DNA from 4 places in the Pseudomonas azotoformans genome. Region 4 is predicted to be linked to each of the others. Evidence: predicted binding sites of a transcription regulator. Region 4 holds the regulator's gene; each other region holds the start of a gene.
What was found. Region 4 encodes sigma-54, which starts transcription at its own class of promoters, with help from an activator protein. Its sites were predicted from a motif close to ANTGGCATNNANNTTGCTNT; they were not measured.
Positions count from the first base shown of each region.

Region 1: the regulator sigma-54 is predicted to act here: its motif matches at 2,129-2,148, upstream of AYR47_RS28850 (flagellar hook-length control protein FliK).
Region 2: the regulator sigma-54 is predicted to act here: its motif matches at 3,598-3,617, upstream of glnK (P-II family nitrogen regulator).
Region 3: the regulator sigma-54 is predicted to act here: its motif matches at 5,398-5,417, upstream of flgB (flagellar basal body rod protein FlgB).

Region 1 covers NZ_CP014546.1:6,282,803-6,289,879, forward strand. Annotated here, with positions in the region: gene fliL (flagellar basal body-associated protein FliL) at 1-501, opposite strand; gene AYR47_RS28850 (flagellar hook-length control protein FliK) at 739-2,079, opposite strand; gene AYR47_RS28860 (Hpt domain-containing protein) at 2,537-2,884, opposite strand; gene AYR47_RS28865 (ATP-binding SpoIIE family protein phosphatase) at 2,915-4,633, opposite strand; gene AYR47_RS28870 (STAS domain-containing protein) at 4,630-4,935, opposite strand; gene fliJ (flagellar export protein FliJ) at 5,001-5,450, opposite strand; gene fliI (flagellar protein export ATPase FliI) at 5,454-6,812, opposite strand; gene fliH (flagellar assembly protein FliH) at 6,802-7,077, opposite strand, start outside.
Region 2 covers NZ_CP014546.1:1,239,284-1,246,360, reverse strand. Annotated here, with positions in the region: partial or broken gene AYR47_RS33320 (Cache 3/Cache 2 fusion domain-containing protein) at 1-622, shown strand, start outside; gene AYR47_RS33315 (methyl-accepting chemotaxis protein) at 665-1,432, shown strand; gene AYR47_RS33310 (hypothetical protein) at 1,389-1,526, shown strand; gene AYR47_RS05940 (YifB family Mg chelatase-like AAA ATPase) at 1,530-3,026, opposite strand; gene AYR47_RS05935 (accessory factor UbiK family protein) at 3,143-3,403, opposite strand; gene glnK (P-II family nitrogen regulator) at 3,826-4,164, shown strand; gene AYR47_RS05925 (ammonium transporter) at 4,199-5,536, shown strand; partial or broken gene AYR47_RS32490 (secondary thiamine-phosphate synthase enzyme YjbQ) at 5,748-5,822, shown strand; gene sutA (transcriptional regulator SutA) at 5,925-6,251, shown strand; gene AYR47_RS05915 (HAD family hydrolase) at 6,309-7,004, opposite strand; gene xerC (tyrosine recombinase XerC) at 7,001-7,077, opposite strand, start outside.
Region 3 covers NZ_CP014546.1:6,616,909-6,623,985, forward strand. Annotated here, with positions in the region: partial or broken gene AYR47_RS30425 (ribonucleoside-diphosphate reductase subunit alpha) at 1-1,045, shown strand, start outside; gene AYR47_RS30430 (hypothetical protein) at 1,136-2,221, opposite strand; gene flgE (flagellar hook protein FlgE) at 2,406-3,722, opposite strand; gene flgD (flagellar hook assembly protein FlgD) at 3,754-4,482, opposite strand; gene flgC (flagellar basal body rod protein FlgC) at 4,499-4,942, opposite strand; gene flgB (flagellar basal body rod protein FlgB) at 4,946-5,353, opposite strand; gene cheR (protein-glutamate O-methyltransferase CheR) at 5,590-6,417, opposite strand; gene AYR47_RS30460 (chemotaxis protein CheV) at 6,461-7,077, opposite strand, start outside.
Region 4 covers NZ_CP014546.1:2,528,024-2,535,100, forward strand. Annotated here, with positions in the region: gene AYR47_RS11695 (ZIP family metal transporter) at 1-657, shown strand, start outside; gene AYR47_RS11700 (HPr family phosphocarrier protein) at 695-967, opposite strand; gene rapZ (RNase adapter RapZ) at 984-1,841, opposite strand; gene ptsN (PTS IIA-like nitrogen regulatory protein PtsN) at 1,844-2,308, opposite strand; gene hpf (ribosome hibernation-promoting factor, HPF/YfiA family) at 2,319-2,624, opposite strand; gene AYR47_RS11720 (RNA polymerase factor sigma-54) at 2,700-4,193, opposite strand; gene lptB (LPS export ABC transporter ATP-binding protein) at 4,379-5,104, opposite strand; gene lptA (lipopolysaccharide transport periplasmic protein LptA) at 5,104-5,637, opposite strand; gene lptC (LPS export ABC transporter periplasmic protein LptC) at 5,624-6,196, opposite strand; gene AYR47_RS11740 (KdsC family phosphatase) at 6,205-6,729, opposite strand; gene AYR47_RS11745 (KpsF/GutQ family sugar-phosphate isomerase) at 6,730-7,077, opposite strand, start outside.

The sequences.
Region 1 (7,077 bases), 3.1 Mb from region 4:
CTACTGCAATACGAAGTTAGTGAAGAGCGCCTGCTCGACCACGACTTTGCCGAGTTCCTTCTGGGCCACTTCCTGCACGCTGGCGGTGACCTTCTGGCGCAGCATTTCCTGGCCCACCGGGGTGGCAAGTGTGTCGAAGCTCTGGCTGGAGAACAGCATCACCAGGTTGTTACGGATCACCGGCATGTGCACCTTGAGGGCGTCCAGGTCCGAGGCATTACGCGCCAGCAAGGTGATGCTCACCTGCAGGTAGCGTTGGCGGCCGTTCTGGTTGAAATTGGCGACAAAGGCCGGAAGCATCGGCTCGAAGATTGCCGGTTGCTTGACGTTACTGGCGGTTTCGGCGGCAGGTGCCGGCTTGCTGGCACTGCTGTGCATGATGTACCAGGTGCCGCCGACCGAGGCGCCGATGGCCAGGAGCAGGCCCAGGACTATCAACAGGATAAGCTTGAGCTTACCTTTGCCTGCGGGTGCTTTTGCTGCGTCGTCGCTCTTCGCCATGCCAATAATCCGTCACTATTCGGGGATTCATAGATCTACGGAAAGGCAAGAGCAAGTGTTATGCCAGAGTTGTATGGGAGAAAGGGACACATGTCACGCTGGAGATCCCATGTGGGAGCGGGCTTGCTCGCGAATGGGGTATGTCAGTTGATACATCTGTCACTGATCCACCGCATTCGCGAGCAAGTCGAGTCGTCGCACCGCCGCTCCCACATTTAGGCCTGTGCAGGGCTCGAGTCAGGCGTAGTAGTCGACGGCGCTGGAGCCGATCACAGTAGAGGTCACGGGTGCCACGGCTTCAGCCACGTCAACGTGCGCGCCGCTGTCGCCGCTGTCACTACGTCCGCCGCTGCGGCTCACGCCACCGGTCTGGGCCTGCTGCTGTTGTTGCTCCTGGCCACGGGACTGGTCGGACACGTTCACATCCACCTGCCCCATGCCCTGTTGGGCGAACATCTCGCGCAAACGGCCGGACTGGCTTTCCAGCGCCTCACGCACCACCGGGTGAGCGCTCATGAAGTTGACCTGGGCTTGCTGGTCGGCGGTCATGTTGACCTTGATATCCAGGCGACCGAGCTCGGCCGGCTGCAACTGGATCTCCGCCGACTTGAGGTTGGCGCTGGACAGGTACATCACGCGGTTGACGATTTCGTCGGTCCAGCCGCTCTGGTGCATGGCCAACGGCGCATTGGTCACCGGCGGCAAGGCGTTGGCGGTTTTTGGCGTGGCGGCCTGGGTCAATGCCGCCAGGCGGTTGGCGAAGTCATCGACACGGGTGTCGCTGCTGGCGTTCTTCAGGTCCTTGAGGCCGTCTTCGATCAGCCCGCCGAAGGCCTTGTCACCGCCCGTGTCAGTGCTGTCCTTGGTGGCTTGCTGGTCGACCATATTGGCCAGGCCGGCGGCAAAGTTCTGTGCGGCGGTGGGTTGATCCTGGGTCGGGGCCGGGGCGGTTTTGGCCTGGGCCTGACTGCTGGCCGAGACGTGACCGCCCTGCTCCATCGCCAGGCGCACGGCGGGCATGGCGTCCAATGGGTCGGCTTCCGGGTCAAAGACTGGCTTGGCTTCCTCGGTCGCCGCTACCGGTGCTGCGACTACCGGCTGGGCCTTGTCATCCTTGACCGTGGTGACTGGCGCCGCCGGGGTTTCCACCGGCACTGGCACGGCTATCGGAGTGACGGTGGCAATCAGGGCCGGGTCGACCACCGGGTCAGCCGGAGGCTGCTGCACCAGGGTCGGGTCGGTTGGCGCGTCATCATCTTTGCTGGCGCTGTCGTCGGTCTTGGCCGGTGGGGTGGCAGGCAAGGTATTGCCGCTATCGGCAACGGCTGGCGTGCTGGCGGCAGGTTTGTCGCTGCTGGCCGCTGGCTTGACGCTGGCGTCGGAGGACTTGCCGGCGGTGGGCTTGGGCGAGTTGTCGTCGGGCTTGACCGTGGGTTTGGAAGCCTGGTTGGCGAACACTTGAGCGAAGCCAGGGCCCTTGTCCCGTGGGTCCGCAGCCACTGCCGGTGGGTTGGCGGCGGGCGCTTGAGGCTTGGCCGCGGGGGCAGCCTGAAGGAGCGAATTCGGGGCGACTGGCATAGGTAAAGGTCTCCACTGCATGGGGGTCGGGGATGCAGTATTGGGAGGTAGAGCAAGAGTTGGGCCAGGTTTGGGTTTTGGTGTGTATATCCGTTTTTTGGGTAACGGCTGGTATGGGTTCCGCCCTTACGGCGGGTCACTTTGGAAAAGCCGGAATGCCGGCCCAGCCCAAAGTAACCAAAGGGCTCTTGCCCCAACGCTCGGTGTGGCCGAACGCAGGCTTTGGAGCGTGGGTAACCCGGCAGGACGCCGGGTTAGCCGCGCTGGGCCAAGGATGGCCCATCGCGGCGGCCCACGCTCCAAAGCCGGAGTGAGGGCACACCGAGCCTAAGCGAGGTGCCGAGTGTTGGGGCGAAGACCTTTTGCTTACTTTTGGGTCTTTCCAAAAGTGAGCCGCCGTAAGGGCGGAACCCTAAGCAGCCGTTACCGCAGCAACGGATATGTACTCAACAAATCGTCAAATCTGAAACCGCTGCCGCTCCGTCTCATACAACGGCTTCACCAAAGCAAACTCCCGATCAATCTGATCCACCAACTCCCCCAGATCCCCAACCGCAGACCCAACAGACTCAGCCTCCAACCGCTGACACAACTGCGCCAACCGCACCGCCCCAAGGTTCCCACTGCTCCCCTTGAAACTATGCGCAATCCGCCCCAACGCCTTCGCATCATCCCTAGCCTTGCGCAACGCCTCGACGCGCTTCTGGGAATCATCAAGAAAGGTATCCAGCAACTTCGGATACTCGCCTTCCATGACTTCCTGCAAACCCGACAGCACCTGCGGGTCCAGATGTAGATCAACCACTTGCTCGCTCCCTGATCAAGAATCGGCGAATTATGCCAGAGCCCCCCAGCAAAACTCCACGCACACACTGCGCCCGCCATCCGACCAGCCTACATGGCTGCTCAACTGACGGACCAGGCTCAAGCCCCGGCCAGACAGACGGTCGATATCCAGCGGCCGCGCCAGCACCTGGTCCACATCAAACCCCGGGCCGCTGTCTTCGATACGCAGGGTCATCCTCCCGCCCGCCTCAGTCGGCACCACCTGCACATGCACCCGGATATACCCGCTGTCGAGTTGCGCCAGGCGGTCATTACGCTGGCGGTAATACTCGGCAAACCCCAGGGCATCACGCTTTAGCCGCGAATCCAGCCCCAGCACCCCATGCTCAAGGGCATTGGAATACAACTCGGCCATCACGCTGTACAACGCCCCGCTCTGCTCGCGCAGGCCATGGATCTCCAACAACAGTTGCAGCAGATACGGCAACGGGTTGTAGCGTTTCAAGGTTTCGGCGCGGAACTCGAAACTCACCGACCAATCCAGCGGGCACGACTGCCCACTGTCCGCATACAACGGCCCGGAGGCACGCAGTGGCTGGCCAGGCTGCAAGGTGATTTCCACCAGGCTCACGTCATCGCGCACTTCACCGCGAAATGCCGCCAGGGCCTGTTCGATCTCTCCAAACAAACGATCAGGCTCGCGATTGGTGGCAAACACCTGCTGCAAACGTTCGGCGCCGAACAGTTGGTCGTTGGCATCGGCGGTATCCAGCACCCCATCGGACAACAGGAATACCCGGTCGCCCAGGGCCATCGGCCAGACTTCAGTACGATCATCAAAGGCTTCGGCCGAGAGCACCCCCAACGGCAAATGCCGCGATTCCAGCGGCGTGCGTTTGCCGGTGGCGATTTCATGCACGTAGCCTTCGGGCATGCCGCCGTTCCACACCTCCACGACTCGCCGCTGCGTGCTCAGGCACAACAGGGTGGCGCAGCAGAACATGTCCACCGGCAGGATGCGCTTGAGCTTGGCGTTCATCTCGCGCAGGGTCTGTGCCAGGCCGTAGCCCTTGGCCGTCATGCCGTAGAACACTTCAGCCAGGGGCATGGCCCCCACTGCCGCCGGCAGGCCATGGCCGGTAAAGTCGCCGAGCATCACGTGCATGTCACCGGACGGCGTATAGGCCGCCAACAGCAAGTCACCGTTAAACAGCGCATAGGGCGATTGCAGGTAACGGATATTCGGCGCGGCATTGATGCAGCCCGAATGCGCGACCTTATCGAACACCGCCTTGGCTACCCGCTGCTCGTGCAGAAGATAGTCGTGATGCTTGGCGATCAGGTCGCGCTGCTGCAGGACCGTGGCCTGCAACCGGCGCAGGCGGTCCATGGCGTTGATCTTCGCCGCGAGAATCAGCTGGTTGTAGGGTTTGGGCAGGAAGTCATCGCCGCCGGCATCCAGGCACTGGGCCAGGGCTTCGCTCTCGCGCAGGGAGGTGAGAAAAATCAGCGGCACCAGCTCTTCACCCGCCAACTGCTTGATCCGGCGTGCCGCTTCAAAGCCGTCCATCACCGGCATCAGCGCGTCCATCAACACCAGTTGCGGGCGCTCACGGGTAAACACTTCGACTGCCTCAGCGCCGTTAGTGGCCGTGAGCACCTGATGACCCTGGCGCCGGATGATGGTCGACAGCAACAGCAGGTCGGCGGCGCTGTCTTCGGCGATCAGGATCGTCAGCGGTTCGATGATCGGGGCCAGGGCGCTCAACTGATGTCGAACAGTTTGTCGAAGTTGGAGATGGCGAGGATCTTGCGCACGTCGGAGTTGCTGTTGATCACCTGAACTTCAGCATTATCGCCACCGGCATGGTCGCGCAACAGCAGGAGCATGCCCAGGGCGGAACTGTCCATGTAGGTGGCCTCTTTCAGGTCGACGACGTACAACTCAGGCACTTTATAGAAACGCTCGTAGGCATCACGAAATGCCTGATGGCTGCCGAAATCAAACCGGCCCTTGACCGCTATCGTCAACTTCGTCCCGTCCAGGGATACTTCTGACTCGACTGACATGCGACTGCTTCCTTGTCATTGGCAATGACACAAGGTTTAGCAGGAGAAGGACATGTGGGCAACTCTCAATAGACGTCTTTGCGCGGCATGCGCTGAGACAGCTCGTCGAGCAACTTCTGCTCGCGCTTGTCTTCCAGTGCCCGCGCTTCGTCGATATAACGCTGTACCAGCTTGCGCAGGCCTTCAACCCGTGCAAACGCGGCCTGCCAGCTTTCGCGGGCTTTATCGAGGTTGTTCTGGTGCCAGGCCAGGCTTTGGCGCTGCTGGCCGACGGCCGTTTCCAGTTGGTTGAGAAAGCCCTGGTAGCCCATCAGCCACTGGCCCGAGACACCATTAGAGCCCCGCTCGATCCACTGCTGTTGGTATTCGCCACGAAAGCGCTCGAGATCGCCCAGCTTGCTTTCCGCCAGGCGCACCTGGCCCTGGAAGTAACCCAGGCGCTGCACGGCGGTTTTCTCGGCCTTTTCGGCCATGTCCACCACCGGTGCCAGGCGCGCGGCGCGGCTGTTGGCCATGGCTTAGCCGCCCGGCGCCGGGGCGAAGATCGACTGCAGGTGCGCTTCGCTTTCGCCCATGCTGATCTTGTCGTTGAGGCCCTGGCGCAGGTAGGTCACCAACTGCGGTTGCAGGGCAATGGCCAGGTCGGTGTCGCGATCGCCGCCCGCCACGTAGGCGCCGACGCTGATCAGGTCGCGGCTCTGTTGGTAGCGCGACCACAGCTGCTTGAACTGTTGTGCACGGATCATGTGTTCCGGCGTCACCACGGCCGGCATCACCCGGCTGATGGACGCTTCGATATCGATGGCCGGGTAGTGCCCCTCTTCAGCCAAGCGCCGCGACAGCACGATGTGACCGTCGAGCACGCCCCGCGCCGAGTCGGCAATCGGGTCTTGCTGGTCATCGCCTTCGGACAGCACGGTGTAGAACGCGGTGATCGAGCCGCCCCCGGCTTCGGCGTTACCGGCACGCTCCACCAGTTTGGGTAGCTTGGCGAACACCGACGGCGGATAGCCCTTGGTCGCGGGCGGCTCGCCGATGGCCAGGGCAATCTCCCGCTGGGCCTGGGCGAATCGGGTCAGCGAGTCCATCAGCAACAAGACATTCTTGCCCTTGTCGCGGAAATATTCGGCGATGCGCGTGCAGTACATGGCGGCGCGCAGGCGCATCAGCGGCGCATCGTCCGCCGGGGACGCAACGACGACCGAGCGCTTGAGGCCCTCTTCACCGAGGCTGTGCTCGATAAATTCCTTTACCTCGCGGCCCCGTTCGCCGATCAGCCCGACCACGATGATGTCGGCCTCGGTAAAGCGCGTCATCATGCCCAGCAGTACTGATTTACCTACGCCGGTACCGGCAAACAGGCCCAGACGCTGGCCACGGCCGACCGTCAATAATCCGTTGATGCTGCGAATGCCCACGTCCAGCGGCACGCTGATGGGGTTACGGTTGAGCGGGTTGATGGTGGGGCCGTCCATCGGCACCCAGTCTTCGGCCTTCATGCCGCCTTTGCCATCCAGCGCGCGACCGGCGCCGTCAAGTACACGGCCGAGCATGCTCATGCCCATCGGCAGGCGGCCGGTGTCGGCCAAGGGCACCACGCGGGCGCCGGGGGCAATGCCCGCCAGGCTGCCCACGGGCATCAGGAAAATCTTGCTGCCGGAGAAGCCCATCACTTCGGCTTCGACCTGCACCGGGTGGTAGCTGTCGTCGTTGATCACCATGCAGCGGCTGCCCATGGCCGCGCGTAGACCCTCGGCTTCGAGGGTCAGGCCGACCATGCGCAGCAGGCGCCCTTCAAGGATCGGCTGGCCAGGCAACTCGGCGGCTTCGGCATAACCGCTCAAGCGCTTGGCGAAACTGGTGCGATCAAGGCGCATCGGGGGCGTCCAGGTCCACGCTCAGGTCAGGCTCGGCAGGGTTCAACACCTGCTCATGGGCCTGATCCAACAGCTTGGCCATGATCTGGCTGATGCGGGTTTCCACCGTGGCATCGATGCGGCTGTGTTCGGTCTCGACGCGGCAACCACCGGGTTGCAGCGACGCGTCCTCGACGATGCGCCAGGTTTCTTCATGGCGCTCGCGCAGGGCTTTGACCTGTTCGAAATCCTGCGGATTGATGTACAGCCGTACATTGCCGACGCC
Region 2 (7,077 bases), 1.3 Mb from region 4:
TGCCATCGGTACGGTGCTGGATCGCCAGGGCCCAGCCTATCAGCGCGTGCTCAGCGGCCAGACCTACATTGGCCGTGCGGTGTTGTTCGACCGCTCCTACATGACCCAGTACAGCCCGGTGCGTGACAGCAGCGGCCAGGTCATCGCCGTGCTGTTCATCGGTTTTGACTACACCGACGCCCAGAACGCCCAGTTCGAGAACCTCAAGCGCTTCCGCATCGGCCAGACCGGCTCCCTGGCCTTGCTCGATGAGCAGAAGCGTTGGCTGGTGCCGCCGGCGGGCGTGCAGGCGCTGGACCAGGCGATCCCAGTGATGCTGGACCTGGCCAAGACGCCAGGCGCGGGCCGCTTCTGGGCGGACAAGAGCGAAGATTTCTACAGCGTCTCGGTGCCCTTCGAAGGCGGGCCGTGGGCGGTGGTTGCCAGCATGCCCAAGGCTGAGATTCGCTCGGTGACCTGGGACGTCGGCATCCGCCTGGTAATCGGCAGCGTCTTGGCCATGCTGCTGGCAGTCGGTGCAACCGTGTGGCTGCTGCGTAGCAAGTTGGCGCCGTTGGGCGACCTGGTGCGCCAGGCCGAGGCCTTGGGCGCGGGCGACTTGAGCGCACGCCTGAATGTGTCCAGCCATGACGAAATCGGCCAGTTGGCGCGCAGTTTCAACCAGATGGGTGAAGCGCTGTCGACCATGGTTTCGCATATCCGCAAGGCGGCCGAAGAGGTCAACAGCCGCGCCCAGGCGTTGTCCGGGTTGTCCGGTGGTGCCTATGAAGGCATGGAGCAGCAGTCCGGCGAGATCACCAGCATGGCCGGCGCCGTGGAAGAGTTCAGCGCCACCTCGCTGAACATCGCCGACAATATGGGCAGCACCGAACGCCTGGCCCAGGAAAACGCCCAGCAAACCCGTATCGGGCGTAACTCGATGCAAGAGGCGTCGTCGTCCCTGGAACACATCGCCACCGCCCTGAACAGCACGGCCACGGTGATCAACACCCTTGGCCAGCGCTCCCAGGAAATCGGCGGGATCGTCGGCGTGATCACCTCGATTGCCGAACAGACCAACCTGCTGGCGCTCAACGCTGCCATCGAAGCTGCGCGCGCGGGTGAGCAAGGCCGTGGCTTTGCCGTGGTCGCCGATGAGGTGCGCAACCTGGCGTCGCGCACCCGAGAGGCCACCGACGAGATCTCCGGGATGATCCAGAGCATCCAGCAGGAAACCGGCAACGCCATCAGCACCATGGAGCGCGGCAACGTGTTGATGCAGGAAGGCCTGTCGCGCAACGCCGACGTGGCGTCGGCCCTGGCGCGTATCGACGAGCAAAGCCGTTCGGGCCGGCCAGCAGTTCGCGGCGATTACCACTGCCACCCAGGAGCAGAGCAGCACCGCGACCTTGCTCAGCAGCAATCTGCAAAGCATTGCGTTGGCCAACAGTGAGCAGCGCGAAGTGGTGTCGAACCTGGCGATTACCGCCAAGGAATTGGAGACGCTGGCGGCGGGCTTGCGGCATGAGGTGGATCGCTTCCGCTGAGGCTCAGGTGATGGAGGCCGGGCGATATTGCAGGGCCTCCTTCAGATGCTCACGGGTGATGTCATTCACCTGTTCTAGGTCCGCCAAGGTGCGCGCCACCTTGAGCAGGCGATGGGCGGCGCGCAGGGACAGGGTCAGCCGCTCGCAAGCGGTTTCCAGCCAGCCCTCATCGACCTTCGCTAGCGTGCAGTGCTTGCGCAGCCCAGGCAGGTCCAGAAAGGCATTCGCACAACCCTGACGCCGTAACTGGCGCTCGCGAGCCTCGGCTACCTCGGCCGAGGCCGTCGCGGTGTTATCGCCAGCCTGTTGGGCTGGGTTCAATGCCGTGGTTTCCCGCGCGACGGTCAGGTGCAGGTCGATCCGGTCCATCAACGGTCCGGACAGCTTGTTGCGATAGCGCTGGATCTGCTCCGGTGTACAGCGACAGCGCCCGCTGGGTTCGCCCAAATAACCACACGGGCAGGGGTTCATGGCGGCCACCAGTTGAAAACGTGCTGGGAAGCTCACCCTGTCACGGGCGCGGGAAATCACGATGTGTCCTGACTCCAGTGGTTCGCGCAGCACCTCCAGTACCTTGCGGTCGAACTCCGGCAATTCATCCAGGAACAAGACGCCGTGATGGGCGAGAGTGATTTCGCCGGGCTGTGGTTTCGAGCCGCCACCCACCAATGCAGGACCTGATGCCGAATGATGCGGCTGGCGAAACGGCCGATGCGGCCAATGACTCAGCGGCGCCAGGCTGACCACCGACTGAATCGCCGCCACCTCCAAGGCCTCCTGCTCACTCAGCGGTGGCAGCAAACCTGGCAGGCGACTGGCGAGCAATGTCTTGCCGGTGCCGGGCGGGCCGCTGAACAGCAGGTTATGCGCCCCCGCCGCCGCGATCAGCAATGCGCGCTTGGCGGCGAGCTGGCCCTGTACTTCGCTCAAGTCCGGGTAAGGCTTGTTCAGGTACAGCAAACCGTCGGACTTGTAGGGCTCGATTGGCTGATGCCCGTTCAGGTGCGCCACCACCTGAAGCAGGTGGTCCACGGCGATCACTTTCAATCCCGATGCCAGGCAGGCTTCTTCCGCATTCGCCCGTGGCACTATCACAGTGCGCCCGGCCTTGCGCGCCGCCAATGCTGCTGGCAATACGCCTTTCACTGCGCGCACTTCGCCGGACAGTGCCAGTTCCCCGAGGCATTCCACGTCGTCGAGCATCAACGCCGGCACCTGCACGCTGGCCGCCAGGATTCCCAGGGCAATCGCCAGGTCAAAACGCCCGCCGTCCTTGGGCAGGTCGGCGGGCGCCAGGTTCAGGGTGATGCGGCGGGCAGGGTATTGCAGGGCGGAATTGAGGATGGCGCTGCGCACCCGGTCCTTGCTTTCCTTGACCGCCGTTTCAGGCAAACCCACCAGCGTCAGGGACGGCAGACCATTGGCCATATGCACTTCGACGGTGACGGCAGGGGCTTCGACGCCAATTTGGGCGCGGCTGTGGACGATGGCGAGGGACATGCTCGTTCCTTGAAAAAGGGACCGCTTCCTGCGGTTTTCTCAAGGGTAGACGAGGGGTGACGCTATCGAAGGTGGGAGGTTTTACAGAACGTATCCAGCTCCCACATTGACCGCGTTTATTCAGCAGGCGGCATGAGCTTGGCTTCCAGTTCGGCGACTTTCGCTTCCAGGCTCTCAAGCCGCGCACGCGTGCGGGCCAGCACCACCATCTGGCTATCAAACTCTTCCCGGCTCACCAGGTCGAGCTTGCTGAAACCGCTTTGCAGCAATGCCTTGAATTGGCTTTCGATTTCATTGCGGGGCAATGGGGTGTCGCCGCTGAACAGGCGAGAAGCGTGGCCGCTCAGGGCGTCGAGGAGGTCTTTGGGCGCGAGCATGGGAAATATTCCGGAAAACTGTTGGCCGGCAGTGTATCACGCAGCGTCTATAGTCTTTTTCACGGAGGTAAGCGCACGCTTTTCGCGCAGGGGGTCGGGCGGCGACGCACTGTTTTTGTGCGCATTGCCGCCATCAAAAAGCCCCGTAGGTGGGCATAAGTGGGCAAAGGACTGATTTCAGTGATTTTTACGGAGCTGGCAAGGTTTCTGCTTAGACGATCATGACCCATGCACTGATGCAGTCGCTGTGACGAATGCAGTGCGCCGACGGATCAGGGGTACAGGTTTCGTCACCAGTGGTTCGCTGGCGTCGCAAAGGCAAATGCCGAGGCGACGACGCGTTACAAAGCCAGGCACTGCGCTTAGACTTGAGACGGGTTTGTTTTCCTGGGGCAAGTCCACCAATTCGGGAGAGAGTTTTCATGAAGCTAGTCACTGCCATCATCAAGCCGTTCAAGTTGGACGATGTACGCGAGTCGTTGTCCGAGATCGGCGTGCAGGGCATTACCGTTACTGAGGTCAAAGGCTTCGGTCGGCAGAAGGGTCACACCGAGCTGTATCGCGGCGCGGAATACGTGGTCGATTTCCTGCCGAAGGTGAAGATTGATGTCGCCATTGACGACAAGGATCTTGACCGGGTTATCGAGGCGATAACCAAGGCCGCCAACACCGGCAAGATCGGTGACGGCAAGATCTTCGTGGTCAATCTGGAACAGGCTATTCGCATCCGTACCGGCGAAACCGATACCGACGCAATCTAAGCCGCCAAACCCCAACGCCCCAGGAGAAAACAATATGACTCTGCGTAAATTCGCAGGGCTCGGAGCCCTGTTGTCCATCGTAATGCCAAGCCTGGCCATGGCGGCAGACGAAGTGGCTGCTCCAGTCCTCAATTCCGGCGACACCGCCTGGATGCTGACCGCCACCGCTTTGGTGCTGTTCATGACCATCCCTGGCCTGGCGCTGTTCTACGGCGGCATGGTCCGCTCCAAGAATATTCTGTCGGTGATGATGCAGTGTTTCGCGATCACTGGCCTGATCAGCATCCTCTGGGTCGTCTACGGCTACAGCATCGCGTTCGATACCACCGGTATGGAACAGGGTGTGGTCAACTTCAACTCCTTCTTCGGCGGCATGGGCAAGGCGTTCCTGGCGGGCGTGACCCCGGCCAGCATCACCGGCCCTGCGGCATTGTTCCCGGAAGCCGTGTTCATCACCTTCCAGATGACGTTCGCCATCATCACCCCGGCGCTGATCGTCGGTGCCTTCGCTGAGCGTATGAAGTTCTCTGCGATGCTGATCTTCATGGCGATCTGGTTCACCCTGGTCTACGCGCCGATCGCGCACATGGTCTGGAGTGGTAACGGCGGCCTGCTGTGGGACTGGGGCGTACTGGACTTCGCTGGCGGCACCGTGGTGCACATCAACGCCGGTGTGGCTGGCCTGGTTGCGTGCATCGTGCTCGGCAAGCGTAAAGGCTTCCCGACCACCCCGATGGCCCCGCACAACCTGGGTTACACCCTGATCGGCGCGGCGATGCTGTGGATCGGCTGGTTCGGCTTCAACGCCGGTTCCGCCGCCGCGGCCAACGGCACCGCAGGCATGGCGATGCTGGTTACACAGATCGCGACCGCTGCTGCGGCGCTGGGCTGGATGTTCGCCGAGTGGATCACCCACGGTAAGCCAAGCGCACTGGGCATTGCCTCGGGCGTGGTCGCGGGCCTGGTTGCAGTCACCCCAGCCGCAGGCACCGTGGGCCCGATGGGCGCTCTGGTAATCGGCCTGGTTGCCGGTGTGATCTGCTTCTTCTGCGCCACCAGCCTCAAGCGCAAGCTGGGCTACGACGACTCCCTGGACGCTTTCGGCGTGCACGGTATCGGCGGTATCGTGGGGGCGATCCTCACGGGTGTATTTGCAGCGCCTGCTCTGGGTGGCTTCGGTACGGTGACTGACATCGCTGCGCAAGTCTGGATCCAGTGCAAAGGCGTTGGCTTCACGGTGATCTACACGGCGATCGTGACCTACATCATCCTTAAGGTGTTGGACATGGTCATGGGCCTGCGGGTGACCGAAGAGGAAGAGGCCGTCGGCCTCGACCTGGCGCAACACAACGAACGCGGCTACAACTTGTAAGTACGCGAAAAAAAGATGCCCGGCTTGCCGGGCATTTTTTTGTCTGGTGTTTGTCAGTCGTAATACGCTGTAGCGGTTTTTACGCCTTGTTTGTGATGGGATGCACACGGCACTTTTCAGCGTGCCAATGTCTTACAGGCATGTAGGCGTATTCGGCACTTTGTTTTTTCCCAGAGCGCGCTAGAATGCGCGCCGATGGGCGCATAACTGTATTTATCTGGACGAGCATCGTGATCATGGTGGTGTTCGTAAAGTCCTCGCCACCTTGCACGGCGGCGGGGCATAAGCCACTGGTTATCCAGTGGATGTTGATTTTTCCTCGGCAGCCTCGACAGAGGATGAAGCTGGGCTATAACTAATCTGCTTTTCGCAAGTCATGAGGTAGAACATGAGCGACGATGATCTGGAAAACGACGAACTCGAAGTAGGTGACGAAGACGACACCGAAGAAGGTCTTGAAGCGGCGGCGGAAGACGTTGCTGACGACGACGGTGGCGATGATGCGCCTGCCCCGGCTGCCAAAGGCAAAGCCAAGGCTGCTGTGTCGGTAGATGAATTGCCGAGCGTTGAAGCCAAGAACAAAGAGCGTGATGCCCTGGCCCGTGCGATGGAAGAGTTCCTCGCTAAAGGCGGCAAAGTGCAGGAAGTCGAGGCCAACGTGGTGGCAGACCCACCGAAGAAGCCGGATAACAAGTACGGCAGCCGACCTATCTGAGGTCAGCACCCGCTTGTAAGAAAAAGCCCGCCGTCGCTGCGGGCTTTTTCATGGGTGTTATTTCCAGCCAGCCAGCAAGGGCGCTAATTCGGCCAGGCTGCGAATCTCCGCATCCGGGCGCTTGTCGGCTTCCCACACCTTACCCGTCGGGTTGAACCACACCGCCCGAAGCCCCGCCTGCTGTGCTCCGGCAATGTCATCCCCCGGATGATCGCCAATGTGCACCGCCGCACTGGCGTCCACGCCACCGCGCTGCAACGCTTCTTGAAACAAACGCGCATCCGGCTTGGCGATGCCGATGTCTTCAGCGCGCAGGGCAAAGTGGAAGTAGTCCGCCAGGCCCACGCGCTGCACGTCGGCATTGCCGTTGGTAATCACGCCCAGCAGGAAGTGTTGGCGAAGCGCCCGAAGCATGGGCTCCGCTTCGGGGAAGGGGGTGAGTTGGTGCCGCGCATGAATGAACGTCTCGTAGCAGACATCCGCCATTTCCGTGGCTTCAGGCTGTGGATAACCGGCTTCTTCAAACGCATGCATCAACACCCGGTGGCGCAAAATGCTGATCCGGTGTTTCAGCTCCGGATGGCGCTCCAGCACCTGCTGGCGAAGACTGGCGAAGTGCTCCAACGGCAAATCGCCGACTTTGGCGGCGTTAAGTGCCAGCCATTCGCGCATCGACGCTTCGGCGCTGATGATGACGGGTACGTTGTCCCAGAGTGTGTCGTCCAGGTCGAAGGTGATCAGCTTGATACTCATGAGTCGCCGCCCTTGATGCGTTTGGCCCGTGGATGGGCGCTGTCGTACACCGTTGCCAGGTGTTGGAAATCCA
Region 3 (7,077 bases), 2.8 Mb from region 4:
AAGCTGGACACCGCCAAGCTGGAACGTACCGTCAACACCGCCGTGCGCATGCTCGATAACGTGATCGACATCAACTACTACTCGGTGCCACAGGCGCAGAACTCCAACTTCAAGCACCGTCCGGTCGGCTTGGGCATCATGGGCTTCCAGGACGCGCTGTACCTGCAGCACATTCCTTACGGTTCGGATGCTGCAGTCGAGTTCGCCGACAAGTCCATGGAAGCGGTCAGCTACTACGCGATCCAGGCTTCCTGCGACCTGGCCGACGAGCGCGGCGCCTACGAGACGTTCCAGGGTTCGCTGTGGTCCAAAGGCATCCTGCCGCTGGATTCGCAACAGATCCTGATCGAGCAACGTGGCCAGAAGTACATCGACGTTGACCTGGAAGAATCCCTGGACTGGGCGCCAGTACGTGCCCGTGTGCAGAAAGGTATTCGTAACTCCAACATCATGGCCATCGCGCCGACCGCGACCATCGCCAACATCACTGGCGTATCGCAGTCGATCGAACCGACTTACCAGAACCTGTATGTGAAATCGAACCTGTCGGGCGAATTCACCGTGATCAACCCGTACCTGGTTCGCGACCTGAAAGCCCGCGGCCTGTGGGACTCGGTCATGATCAACGACCTGAAGTACTACGACGGTTCCGTGCAGCAGATCGAGCGCATCCCGCAAGAACTCAAAGAGCTCTACGCGACGGCGTTCGAAGTGGACACCAAGTGGATCGTTGACGCCGCCAGCCGTCGTCAGAAGTGGATCGACCAGGCCCCAGTCGCTGAACCTGTACATCGCTGGCGCTTCGGGCAAGAAGCTTGACGTGACCTACCGCATGGCGTGGTACCGTGGCCTGAAAACCACTTACTACCTCCGTGCCCTGGCCGCGACCAGCACCGAGAAGTCGACCATCAACACCGGTAAGCTGAACGCGGTTTCCAGCGGCGGCAACCACGGTGATGATTCGGTGCTTGCAGCGCCAGCCGGCCCGGCCCCCGTGCCAAAGGCCTGCGCGATTGACGAGCCGGATTGCGAAGCTTGCCAATAAGCTGAGGCGGTTGCGGATCGCAATGATCCGGAACTGAAAAAAGCCGACAAACCTGAGCATGATTGGGTTTGTCGGCTTTTTTATGGCCGCTTAGAAAAGCACCGTGTAAATACCTGGGCCTGGCGCACCACCTCGCCCTCCCCAGAGTTCCTTACGATTGCCAATCACCGCCATGGAATGCGCATTCGTTTCATAAGTCCCCACCATCCCCCGCGCAAAATCACTTTGAAAGCCTGGCCTGTAGTGATCTTTCAGCCCAAGCCTGTGCAAGCCTTCACGGGAATGTTCACCATCATTCAAGCTGATCAGCGCATCCTTGAAGCTTCTGGTGGCATTTCTGTCGTTTTCGCCAGGAGAGCCACTATTCCCTTCCATCTGCGCTCGCTTGGCACTCGCCGCATACATAAAGTTGGCGTTGGTCATTAAGGTAGGGTCATCGCCCTTGAAGCGCGCCTCTCGTGCAGCCATGCGCAGCTCATCCTTGGTCAGCTTGAGTTTGAATCCATCATGCATCTCCACCTCATAGGTATTGCCCTTCAACTCGACATTCTTGAAAACATCTTTGGGGTCCTGGCCGAAATGCTGCATGGCAGCCTTGATAGAAGACACCGTCGTGCAATTACCTTCGTAGCCTTGAGAGAAACCACTCCAAATGTTATCCGGCTTTTTCCCACGCACACTTTTATCAGGCTGGTAATCATGGTACTTCGCCCCCTCAGTGATGGGCTTGTTGCTCATGGATTCGGAAGGGCCAAAATTCTCCGGGTTCACACGGCCGCCACCGCCACCTCCTCCACCGCCACCAATGTCTGGGGGGGCCGGTGGAGAGGGCGATTCATCATCTGCAAACAGCTCTGGAAAAAGCGCCTTCAAAAATGCGAGCCAACTGTCAGATGCGTCTTTTTTTAACGCCTCGATAATCGCCTTGAACTTCTCCTCTCCGAGTTTCTTGCGCACCTCATTGAGCTTGTCACGCAAGTCCTGGACGGTTTGGCTCTTGGAGGTTTTCTGCGCCTCCTCCAACGCCTTCAGAAGCTTGGATACCACCGCCTTATCGGCATCCAGGCTCTGAACACCATCGGTTTTGTCCTGGGTGTTTTCAGCACCAAAAGCAGCGGTTCTGTCGCTAAAATAAACCCGAGCCGTTTGGCCTGATATCTGTTGAGCCCATTGCATAAATTTCCCCCGCCCGTAAGCCACCGTTGGTGTACTTGGTAGGGAAAAGTGCGTCGGCCGTTCCAGTAAAAACGAGTGGTCTCGTAGGGACGCAGGCAGTACGAAAAGTCGCGCCTACAAAATGAACGCGCAAAAAAAACCCCTCGTTGAGGGGTTTTCTTTCGCCAGCGTCAGACCAATGACATTACGTCATCTGAATGATGGTCTGCATGATGGTGCTCTGGGTGGAGATGGTCTTGGCGTTCGCCTGGTAGTTGCTCTGGGCCTTGATCAGGTCCACCAACTCGTTGGTCAGGTTGACGTTGGAGTTCTCCAGGGAGTTGGCCACGATAGACCCCAGGGTGCCGGCTTGCGGGGTGTCATAACCTGGCTGGCCCGAAGCGAAGGTCTCTTTCCAGGTAGTACCGCCGTTGGGCTGCAGGCCTTGTTCGTTGTTGAAGCTGGCCAGAGAGATCTGGCCAATGGCCTTGCTCTGCTGGTTGCTGAACGTTGCGAACAGTACACCGCTGCCGTCGATTTTCAGGCCGGTGATCTGGCCGGTGGCGTAGCCATCGGTGACCGGTGGGTTGCGGTACGTGGCCGAGTTGTATTGGGTGATGTTGGCCATGTTGACCGCGATCCCGGTTGGGTTCGCCGTCGCACCGTTTGCCTTCCACACGCCATTGGTCACGGTGCCAGGGACCCAACCGGTGATGGTCAAGGTCTTGTTGGACACGGCGCCCGTCACAACACTGGTGAGTTTGCCGGCACCGTCAAAGGTCAGGGTGGATGGCACAGGCGCCTTCACATCCGCACCGGTACCGAAAGGTGGCGAACCGTCAGGGTTGCGACCGTCAATCAGGGTATAGGCATTCCACTTGTTGCCGTCGGTTTTCACCAGGTACTGCACCATCGGGTGCGCATTGCCCTGGGAGTCGTACAAAGTGGTGCTGTACTGGGTGGTAAAGGTGCTGGTGTCGTTCGGGTTGAACGGCTTGGCCACCTGGTCGATCACCGGCTCCGAGGAGTTCAGGTTACTGGTGGAATCCACTTTGGTGGATGCCTTGGGCGGCAGATTCGCCAAGTTCAGTTGCAGGTCGGTCAGGCCGCCCTTGATGATCTTGCCGTTCTCGTCCGCGGCATAACCTTGCAGGCGCGAAGTGCCGGTGTTGTTGGTGATGTAGCCATCTTTGTCGGCACGGAAGGCACCACTACGGGTGTACTCCAGCGAACCGTCGCTGCCCTTCTGCACGAAGAAGCCGCCGCCCTGGATCGCCATGTCCAGGATGCCACCACTGCCGTTCACGTCACCTTGGGTGAACTGCTGGGACACCGCCGCCAGGTTCACACCGTTGCCGATACTGTTCTGGCCGGTGCCCAGTTTGGAGGCGGCGTAGATGTCCGCGAATTCCGCACGGGACGACTTGAAGCCAGTGGTCGCGACGTTGGCGATGTTGTTGCCGGTCACGTCCAGTTGTTTGTTGGCCGCATAGAGGCCGCTAAGGCCGATGTTAAAAGACATGTTTCTCTCCCTCTGCCGTATTTAGCCGGCTCTATGTACCGATAGTCTGAATTTGCGACAGCTTGACGCTGCCCATGCCGCCAGCCAGGTTCAGCAGCATTTCGCCGCCGGTCTTGCTCAGGGTCACGCTCGTTACCGTTGCTGGCAGCGAAGTGGTCAGGGCAACGGCGTCGCCCTTGTCATTCTTGGTGGTGGCATTGAAGGTGTAGGTGCCCGCCGGGGCGACCTCGCCCTTGTCGTTCTTGCCATCCCAGATGAAGCTCTGGCTGCCGACAGCCTGGGCGCCCATTTCGATGGTGCGCACCAGGTTGCCGTCTTTGTCGGTGACCTTGACGGTGACGTTGCCCGTCGCCGTTTTCACATCCACCGAACCGGTCATGCTCTTGCTGGTATCCACCATGGCCTTGTCGGTCTGGATGATGATCGAGCGCCCTACCAGCGACGACGCCTGCAGCGCTTGCGACGAGCTGAAGTTGCTGGAGATCGCATTCACCGAGTCATTCAGGGTGTTGATGCCTTCCAGGCTGCTGAACTGCGCCAGCTGGGCCACGAACGCGCCGTTGTCTTGCGGCGACAGCGGGTTCTGGTTTTTCAACTGGGTAACCAGCAGTTGCAGGAACGCATCCTTGCCCAGCGACTGTTTGCCGGTCGCGGCCTTGGAAGCGTCACCCAGGCTGCTGGCGTTGTCTGTCGCGGTCTTGACCTTGGAGTTGAAAAGGTCCTGGACTGGCGTGTTGTTACTCGTATCAACAATGGCCATTATTTGGCGCCCCTTATCACTGACCCAGGGTCAGGACCTTCTGCATCATGGTTTTGGCGGTGTTCATCATTTCCGCGTTGGTCTGAAACGAACGGCTGGCGGAAATCATGTCGGCCATTTCCTCGACCACGTTGACGTTCGGGTAGTAGACATAACCCTTTTCGTTCGCGGCGGGATGGTTGGGTTCGTAGCGGGCTTCAAGGTTGCTTTGGTCTTCGACCACGCCGAGCACTTGCACGCCGGAGCCTGCTGCACCTTGGTCCTGGAACAACGAATCGCTGCCGCCCGCCTGGCCGCCCTGGAACATGGTGGCGAACACCGGGTGACGGGCGCGGTAGGTCTGGTCAATGCTCGAAGACACGGTCTCGGCGTTGGCGATGTTACTGGCGACGGTGTTCAAACGCGTGGTCTGCGCGCTCATGCCACTGCCGGCAATATTGAAAACACTGGACAGGGACATGGCTTACTCTCCACGCAGGGCTGACATCAGCCCTTTGAATTTGCTGTTAAGCAGGGTGAAGCTGGCTTGAAAGTTCACCGAGTTCTCGGCGTAGGCCGATTGCTCCAGCTGCGCGTCGACGGTGTTCTGGTCGATCGACGGCTGCATCGGCGTGCGATACAGCAACGACTCGTCACCATTGCTCAGGCCTTGCGCTTCGATATGACGGCTGTTGGTCATGTTCAAGGCGAAGGTGCCGTTCTTGGTCTTGTCCTGCTGCGCGGCGAGCACGGCGGAGAAGTCCAGGTCCCGAGCCTTGTAGTTCGGGGTATCGGCGTTGGCAATGTTGTTGGCCAGGACTTCGGCACGCTGGGCGCGGAAGCCCAGGGCTTGTTCGTGGATACCGAGCGCTTTATCGAAGCTGATGCTCATGGCGGAAACCTTTAAGGGCTGACCTGCTTTTCGTTAACTGGGTTATAGCAAGGTGCATGCCAATCTTACGAAGGCCCGTATATCAAGGGTTGGGGGGGCGGTTGCCGGCGGCAATGCCAGAAAAGCGGCAAGCGGTTTCCGCGTGGCGCCAGTAAAGCGGCAATGGCGTTTGCCGCTTTGCGGCCAAAAAAATGGGAGGCCTTTGTGGGGCCTCCCATTGTTTGTTCAAGCGTGCATCACTTGGCCTGGTAGATGATCCCCGGACTGCACTGCACCATCTGGTAATGATCCGGCAAACCGTTCAGCGCTTCGGAAGCACCGAGGAACAGATAACCACCACGCTTGAGCGTGCCGTGAATGCGCAACAGGATGTCTTTCTTCACTTCGGCCGAGAAGTAGATCAGCACGTTGCGGCAGAACACCATGTCGAACTTGCCCAGGCTGGCGTAGCTGTCGAGCAGGTTGAACGAGCGGAATTCCACGCGGCTCTTGATCGGCGCCTTGACCGCCCAACGCCCTGCCCCTTTCGGGTCGAAGTAACGTTGCAAGCGCTCCTGGGACAAACCACGGCCCAGGGCCAGGCTGTCGTACTCGCCGGTCTTGCAGTTGGTGAGCATGGTGCCGGACAGGTCGGTGGCGACGATTTGCGCCCCCGCCTTCAACTGGCCCATATTGGTCCGTTCGAACTCATCGATGGACATCGAAATCGAGTACGGTTCCTGCCCCGAAGAGCAGGCAGCCGACCAGATGCGCAGGCGCTGGCCGGGGCTGGCCTTGATGGCCTCCGGCAGCACTTTGCTCTTGAGCACTTCAAACGGGTAGGTGTCGCGAAACCACAGGGTTTCGTTGGTGGTCATGGCATCGACCACCATCTCCTTGAGCCCGCTGCGCGGCTGCCCCTGGATGCGCTGGACCAGCTCACCCAACGACTTGATGCCCTGCTGCTCCATCAGTTTGTTGAGACGGCTGGATACCAGGTACTGCTTGTTTTCACCGAGCAATATGCCACAGGCTTTTTCCAGGAAGACCCGGAATTGTTCGAAATCCAAATTACCCGTAGACAATGATACCGCCTCTTAAATCGTGTGACCGCCAGGGGAAATCCCCCTAGCCGTGATCTGCTGCCTTGATCCGGTCGACTACCCGGGATGCCAGGTCATCAGGACGAAATTTGGCCAAAAAGTCATCCGCACCGACCTTCTTGACCATCGCCTGGTTGAAGACACCCGACAACGAAGTATGCAGGATGATATGCAATTTTTGCATGCGTGGATCGTTGCGTATCTCGGCCGTGAGGGTGTAGCCGTCCATTTCCGGCATCTCGATGTCGGAGATCATCATCAAGAATTCTTCTTCCGGCTTCTTGCCGTCGTCCACCAGCTTGCGCAGGTAATCCAGCGCCTGGCGACCATCATTGAGGGCCACCACTTCCACACCGACGGTTTGCAGGCAACGGGTCACCTGTTTACGCGCCACCGAGGAATCGTCCACCGTCAACACACGCAGGGAGATTGCCTTGTGCGCGGTTTCAGCGTCCACCACCCCCACGGAAATTGACTCCGATGTGGGCGCCACTTCAGCAAGGATCTTCTCCACGTCGATGATTTCCACCAACTGGTTATCGACCCGCGTCACCGCCGTGAGGTAGTGATCGCGACCGGTGCCCTTGGGCGGCGGATGAATCTCTTCCCAGTTCATGTTGACGATGCGTTCCACCGAGCGCA
Region 4 (7,077 bases):
CTGGGGTTTGGGGCTGGAGTCATGCTGGCGGCGACAGCGTTTTCGCTGATCGTGCCGGGCATTGCCGCGGCTGAAGGCCTGGGCCTTTCGCCCTGGGGCGCCAGTGGTTTGATCAGTTTTGGCATCATGTTGGGTGCTTTCGGGCTGTATCTGGTGGATCGCAAGGTCTCCGGCGCCAGCCCGGAAATGCTGGTGGGCACGCCGGAAAAACCGGTGATTCCGCCGCGTATCTGGCTGTTCGTGTTTGCCATCATCGCCCACAACATCCCGGAGGGTATGGCGGTCGGCGTCTCGGCGGGCGGTGGCATGCCGGATGCCGACAGCCTGGCCATGGGCATTGCCTTGCAGGATGTGCCCGAAGGGTTGGTGATTGCGTTGGTGTTGGCCGGGGCGGGGATGTCGCGGGTCAAGGCGTTCCTGATCGGCGCGGCATCAGGTCTGGTGGAGCCGGTATTTGCTGTGCTCTGCGCCTGGTTGGTGAGCCTGGCCGAGGTGCTCTTACCGCTGGGGCTGGCCCTGGCAGCCGGCGCGATGCTGTTGGTGGTGACTCACGAAGTGATCCCCGAGTCACGACGCAATGGCCACGAAAAACTCGCCAGCCTGGGGCTGTGCATCGGGTTCTGCTTGATGATGGTGATGGATACCGCGTTGGGGTGAAGCCGTTGCGGCTTCACGCCTGTCTCAAAGGGTGAGCTTACTCACCCTCATCAAAGAAGTTATTGATCAGCGCTACCAGTGCGGCCATCGCTTCGTCTTCCTGCTCACCTTCTGTCTTCAAATGAATCTTGGTGCCCTTGCCGGCTGCCAACATCATCATCGCCATGATGCTTTTACCGTCGACCATGGACTCTGGCGTGCGACCGGCGCGGATCTGGCAGGGAAACTGCCCGGCCACGCCGACGAATTTGGCCGAGGCACGGGCGTGCAGGCCCAGTTTGTTGATGATTTCAATTTCCAGAGCGGGCATCGCGAAGGTGTTCCTTTCAGCTAAGGTCGCGGTGGCGGACCTGGACGTTCTTGAGGGTTTGTTGCAACACCTGGCCCAGGCGCTCGGTCAAGTAGACGGAGCGGTGGTGCCCGCCGGTGCAGCCGATGGCAATGGTGACATAGGCGCGGTTGCTTGCGGCAAAACGCGGTAGCCATTTGAGCAGGTAGCTGGAGATGTCCTGGAACATCTCCTCCACATCCGGTTGCGCGGCCAGGTAATCGGCCACGGGCTGATCCAGCCCCGACTGTTCACGCAGTTCCGGCTTCCAGTAAGGGTTGGGCAGGCAGCGCACATCGAACACCAGGTCGGCGTCCACTGGCATGCCGCGCTTGAACCCAAACGACTCCACCAGAAACGCCGTACCCGGCTCCGGCTGGTTCAGCAGGCGCAGCTTGATGGCATCACGCAACTGGTACAGGTTGAGGCTGGTGGTGTTGATCTTGAGGTCGGCGAGGTCAATGATCGGGCCCAGCAGCTTGGTTTCGTCTTCGATGGCTTCGGCCAGGGAGCGGTGAGGGCTGCTGAGGGGGTGACGCCGGCGGGTTTCGGAGAACCGCTTGAGCAGGGTCTCTTCATCGGCGTCCAAGTACAGCACGTCGCAATGAATGTGCTTGGCCCGTACTTCCTCGAGCAATTGCGGGAATCGCTCAAGGTGGCTGGGCAGGTTGCGGGCATCAATCGAAACGGCGACCAGGGGTTGCGCCAGTTCGGTGTGGATCAACGCGCGTTCCGCCAGTTCCGGCAGCAGGCCGGCGGGCAGGTTGTCGATGCAATAGAAACCGTTGTCCTCAAGCACATTGAGGGCGGTACTTTTACCCGAGCCGGAGCGGCCGCTGACGATGATCAAACGCATGGTTACTGCCCGTTCTGTTCATCCAGGACAACCTGATACAGCGCCTCGTTGCTGCTGGCACTGCGCAGTTTGTCACGTACTTCCTTGCGGTCGAGCATGCTGGCGATCTGCCGGAGCAGTTCCAGGTGCGCATCGGTGGCGGCTTGCGGGACCAGCAGAACGAACAGCAGGTCAACCGGGGCGCCGTCGATCGCATCGAAATCAATGGGGGCTTCCAGGTGCAGCAGGGCGCTGACGGGGGTTTCGCAGCCCTTGAGACGGCAGTGAGGAATGGCGATGCCGTTGCCAAAACCGGTGGAACCGAGTTTTTCACGGGCAATCAGCGCGTCGAAGACATCTTGCATCTCCAGATCCGGCACTTCGCGCGCGATCAGGTTGGCAATTTGTTCGAGGGCTTTCTTCTTGCTGCCGCCCGGCACGTTCACGAGGGAACGGCCGGGGGTCAGGATGGTTTCAAGTCGGATCATGGGGGGAGGGTTAACGACCTGTACCTTGCATCAGGTGCAGATTCTTTTCCTTATGCTTTATGAGTTGGCGGTCAAGCTTGTCGTAGAGCGAGTCAATCGCCGCGTACATGTCTTCATGCTCCGCATTGGCGACCAGCTTTGCATTCGGTACGTGCAGGGTGGCCTCGATTTTCTGCTTGAGCTTATCGACCTCCATGATGACCTGCACGTTGGTGATTTTGTCAAAATGCCCTGCCAGCTTGTTCAGCTTGCTTTCGGTGTATTCACGCAGGGGTTTGGTGACTTCCAGCTGGTGTCCACTGATGTTGACTTGCATACAGCTTCTCCTTCGTTGCCAGTGCATAAAGCGGTGGGCAGGAATACCCACCACTGGAACGCTGTGGCCCGCCCGTCACATCAAACGCTTACGCTCGCTGGAAGGCGCGATCCCGAGGGACTCGCGGTACTTGGCGACGGTTCGACGGGCGACCTGAATGCCTTGTGCCTCCAGTAAACCAGCGATCTTACTGTCACTCAATGGCTTTTTCTGATTTTCCGCGGCAACCAGTTTTTTGATGATCGCGCGGATCGCCGTGGACGAGCATTCACCGCCTTCGGAGGTGCTGACGTGGCTTGAGAAAAAGTATTTCAGTTCATAAATACCCCGTGGGGTATGCATGAATTTCTGCGTGGTGACCCGGGAAATCGTCGATTCATGCATGCCCACCGCTTCGGCGATGTCATGCAGCACCAGCGGTTTCATGGCTTCGTCGCCGTACTCCAGGAAGCCGCGCTGGTGCTCGACGATCTGGGTGGCCACTTTCATCAGGGTTTCGTTGCGGCTTTGCAGGCTCTTGATGAACCAGCGCGCTTCCTGCAACTGGTTGCGCATGAAGGTGTTGTCGGCGCTGGTGTCGGCGCGACGCACGAAACCGGCATATTGCGGATTGACCCGCAGGCGTGGCACCGACTCCTGGTTCAGCTCCACCAGCCAGCGCTCGTTGTCCTTGCGCACGATCACGTCAGGCACCACGTATTCGGCTTCGCTGGACTCGATTTGCGAGCCTGGGCGCGGGTTGAGGCTCTGTACCAGCTCGATGACCTGGCGCAGGTCGTCTTCCTTGAGCTTCATGCGGCGCATCAACTGGCTGTAGTCGCGGCTGCCCAGCAGGTCGATGTAATCGGTGACCAGACGCTGGGCCTCGGCGAGCCAAGGTGTCTTGGCTGGCAGTTGGCGCAATTGCAGCAGCAGGCATTCGCTGAGAGTGCGCGCGCCGATTCCAGCAGGCTCGAACTGCTGGATGCGGTGCAGGACGGCTTCAATCTCGTCCAGCTCGATATCCAGTTCCGGGTCGAAGGCTTCAAGAATCTCTTCAAGCGTCTCGTCTAGATAACCCTGGTTGTTGATGCAATCGATCAGGGTCACGGCGATCAGACGGTCGGTGTCCGACATCGGCGCCAGGTTCAGTTGCCACAGCAAATGGCTCTGCAGGCTTTCACCGGCGGAGGTGCGGGTGGTGAAGTCCCACTCGTCATCGTCGTTGCTGGGTAGGCTGCTGGCGCTGGTCTGGTAGACGTCTTCCCAGGCCGTGTCGACAGGAAGCTCGTTGGGGATGCGTTCGTTCCATTCGCCTTCCTCGAGGTTATCCACCGTAGGGGCGGTTTCCTGATAGGAGGGTTCCTGCACGTCGGAATTGGGTTTTTGCTCGATGTTATCGGCCAGCGGGTCTGCGTTATCGAAGTCGTCGCCTTCTTCCTGGCGTTCGAGCATCGGATTGGACTCCAGGGCCTCCTGGATTTCCTGTTGCAGGTCCAAGGTCGACAATTGGAGCAGGCGGATGGCCTGTTGCAGCTGCGGTGTCATCGTCAGCTGCTGGCCCATTCTCAGGACTAGCGATGGTTTCATGGCAGGGGCTTAACACCTTATTCGCCGGCGCAATGCGCCATCCACGACAGGGCGCGTGAGCGCCAAACATAAGCAAATTATATGCCTGATGTCGGGGGCTTTGCCTAGAGCGCGGTAACAATAAAAATCCGGAGGTTTTCATTGACTCCCGCGCACCTCGGCAAACGGCCGTGACACCACGGTGTTTACAGGCGGAACTCGTGACCCAGGTACACTTCCTTGACCAGTTCGTTGGCCAGGATGGTAGCGGAATCACCTTCGGCGATCAGTTGACCATCGTTGACGATATACGCGGTTTCGCAGATATCGAGGGTCTCACGGACGTTGTGGTCGGTGATCAACACGCCAATGCCCTTGGCCTTGAGGTGGTGGATGATCTGCTTGATGTCGCCGACCGAGATCGGGTCAACGCCGGCAAACGGTTCGTCCAGCAGGATGAACTTGGGTGCCGTAGCCAGGGCGCGGGCGATTTCCACACGGCGACGCTCACCACCAGACAAGCTCATACCGAGGTTGTCGCGGATGTGGTTGATGTGGAATTCCTGCAGCAGGCTTTCCAGCTCCTTGCGACGGCCATCACGGTCGAGCTCCTTGCGGGTCTCGAGGATCGCCATGATGTTATCGGCGACCGACAGTTTGCGGAAGATCGACGCCTCCTGCGGAAGATAGCCGATACCGGCGCGCGCACGGCCGTGCATCGGCTGGTGGCTCACGTCGAGGTCGTCGATCAGGACGCGACCCTGGTCCGCCTGGACCAGGCCGACGATCATGTAGAAGCAAGTGGTCTTGCCGGCGCCGTTGGGGCCGAGCAAGCCGACGATCTGGCCGCTGTCGATCGACAGGCTGACGTCGCGCACGACCTGACGGCTTTTATAGGCCTTGGCCAGATGCTGGGCTTTCAGGGTTGCCATTACTCGGCCTTCTTCTTCGGCTGGATAACCATGTCGATGCGTGGACGAGGCGCGGTGACCTTGTTGCCATTGGCACGACCGGCGTTAGCGATCTGTTTCACGGTGTCATAGGTGATTTTCTCACCTTCCGTGGAGTTGCCATCGGGGCTGAGCACCTTGGCCTGGTCGATCAGTACGATGCGGTTTTGCTGGGCGTGGTACTGGATTGTCTTGCCATAGCCTTTCATCGGGCCCGTGTCGGTGGGCGACTGCTTCTGTTCGAAGTAAGCCAGGTTGCCTACCGAGGTCACGACATCGATATCGCCGGTCTTGGTGCGCGTAAGCGTCACGGTATTACCGGTGATTTTCATCGAACCCTGGGTGATGATCACGCCGCCGGTGTAGGTGGCAACGCCTTGCTTGTCATCCAGCTGCGCATCGTCGGCCGAGATGTGGATCGGCTGCTGGCTATCGTTCGGCAGAGCCCAGGCGCTCACGCTTCCCAGTGCTGCGCCCAGGCCGAGCAAAATAGGGAGAGTTTTAACGAGCCTCATACTGTCCTCTTACGTTCGATAGCAGGTGTATCCTGCTTTCTTTCAAATACGCTTTCATTCCCTTGCCAGTCGATACACCGCCAGCGCCGTCGATTCTAACGTCTTGCTCGGTCTGCGCATATTGCTTCTGCGGGAATACGGTCATGCGACTGCTGGTAATCACGGTCTCACGATTTTTATCGTCAGTGCGCGCAACGCGCACCGAGTCGATCAGTTCCACCTCGGTACCGTCCGGGTTGACCTCGCCACGCTTGCTGGTGACGTGCCACGGGAACTCGGTGCCGCGGTAAATATTCATGTCCGGGTTGGTCAGCAGGGTGATTTCGCTGGCCTTGACGTGCTCGACCTTGTCCGAGGTCATCTCGTACTGCACCTTGCCGTCGGGCAGGAACTGCACGCTCTTGGCATTGGTGGCGTAATAGTCGATAGCCCCCTCGTCAACCTGCGCAGCAGGCTGGTCGAGAAAGCGCTCCGGGCTGATATTCCAGTAGCCCACCGCCAGGAACAGCGCGGCGATGACCCCGAATAGCAGGAAGTTGCGAATCTTTTTGCTCAGCATAAAACGCTCTATAAGTAGGCGGCGTGGGCCGCTTCAAGGCTGCCCTGGGCACGCAGAATCAGCTCGCAGAACTCGCGGGCGGCACCTTCGCCGCCACGGGCGGTGGTGATGCCATGGGCGTGCTCGCGAACAAACGCCGCCGCATTGGCGACGGCCATGCCCAAGCCCACTCGACGGATCACCGGCAGGTCTGGCAGGTCATCGCCCAAATAGGCGACCTGCTCATAGCTTAGGTTGAGTTGGCCAAGAAGCTCGTCCAGAACCACCAGTTTATCCTCGCGGCCCTGATACAGGTGAGGAATCCCCAGGTTTTGTGCGCGGCGTTCCACAACGGGGGTTTTCCGGCCGCTGATAATCGCCGTTTGCACGCCCGACGCCATCAGCATCTTGATGCCCTGGCCGTCGAGGGTGTTGAACGTCTTGAATTCGCTGCCGTCTTCGAGGAAGTACAGGCGGCCATCGGTCAGCACGCCATCAACGTCGAAAATCGCCAGTTTGATGTTCTTGCCGCGTTGCAACAGGTCGCTGGTCATTTACATCACTCCCGCACGCAGCAAGTCGTGCATGTTCAGGGCGCCGATCGGGTGGTCATTGCCATCGACCACCACCAGTGCGCCGATCTTGTGGTCTTCCATGATTTTCAAGGCTTCGGCTGCCAGCATCTCGGGACGGGCGGTCTTGCCGTGGGGGGTCATCACCGCGTCGATGGTGGCGGTGTGGATATCAATGGTGCGGTCCAGGGTGCGGCGCAGGTCGCCGTCGGTGAAGACCCCGGCCAGGCGGCCGTCGGCTTCCAGGATCACGGTCATGCCCAAGCCCTTGCGGGTCATTTCCATCAGCGCGTCCTTCAGCAAGGTGCCGCGCTGGACGTGGGGCAATTC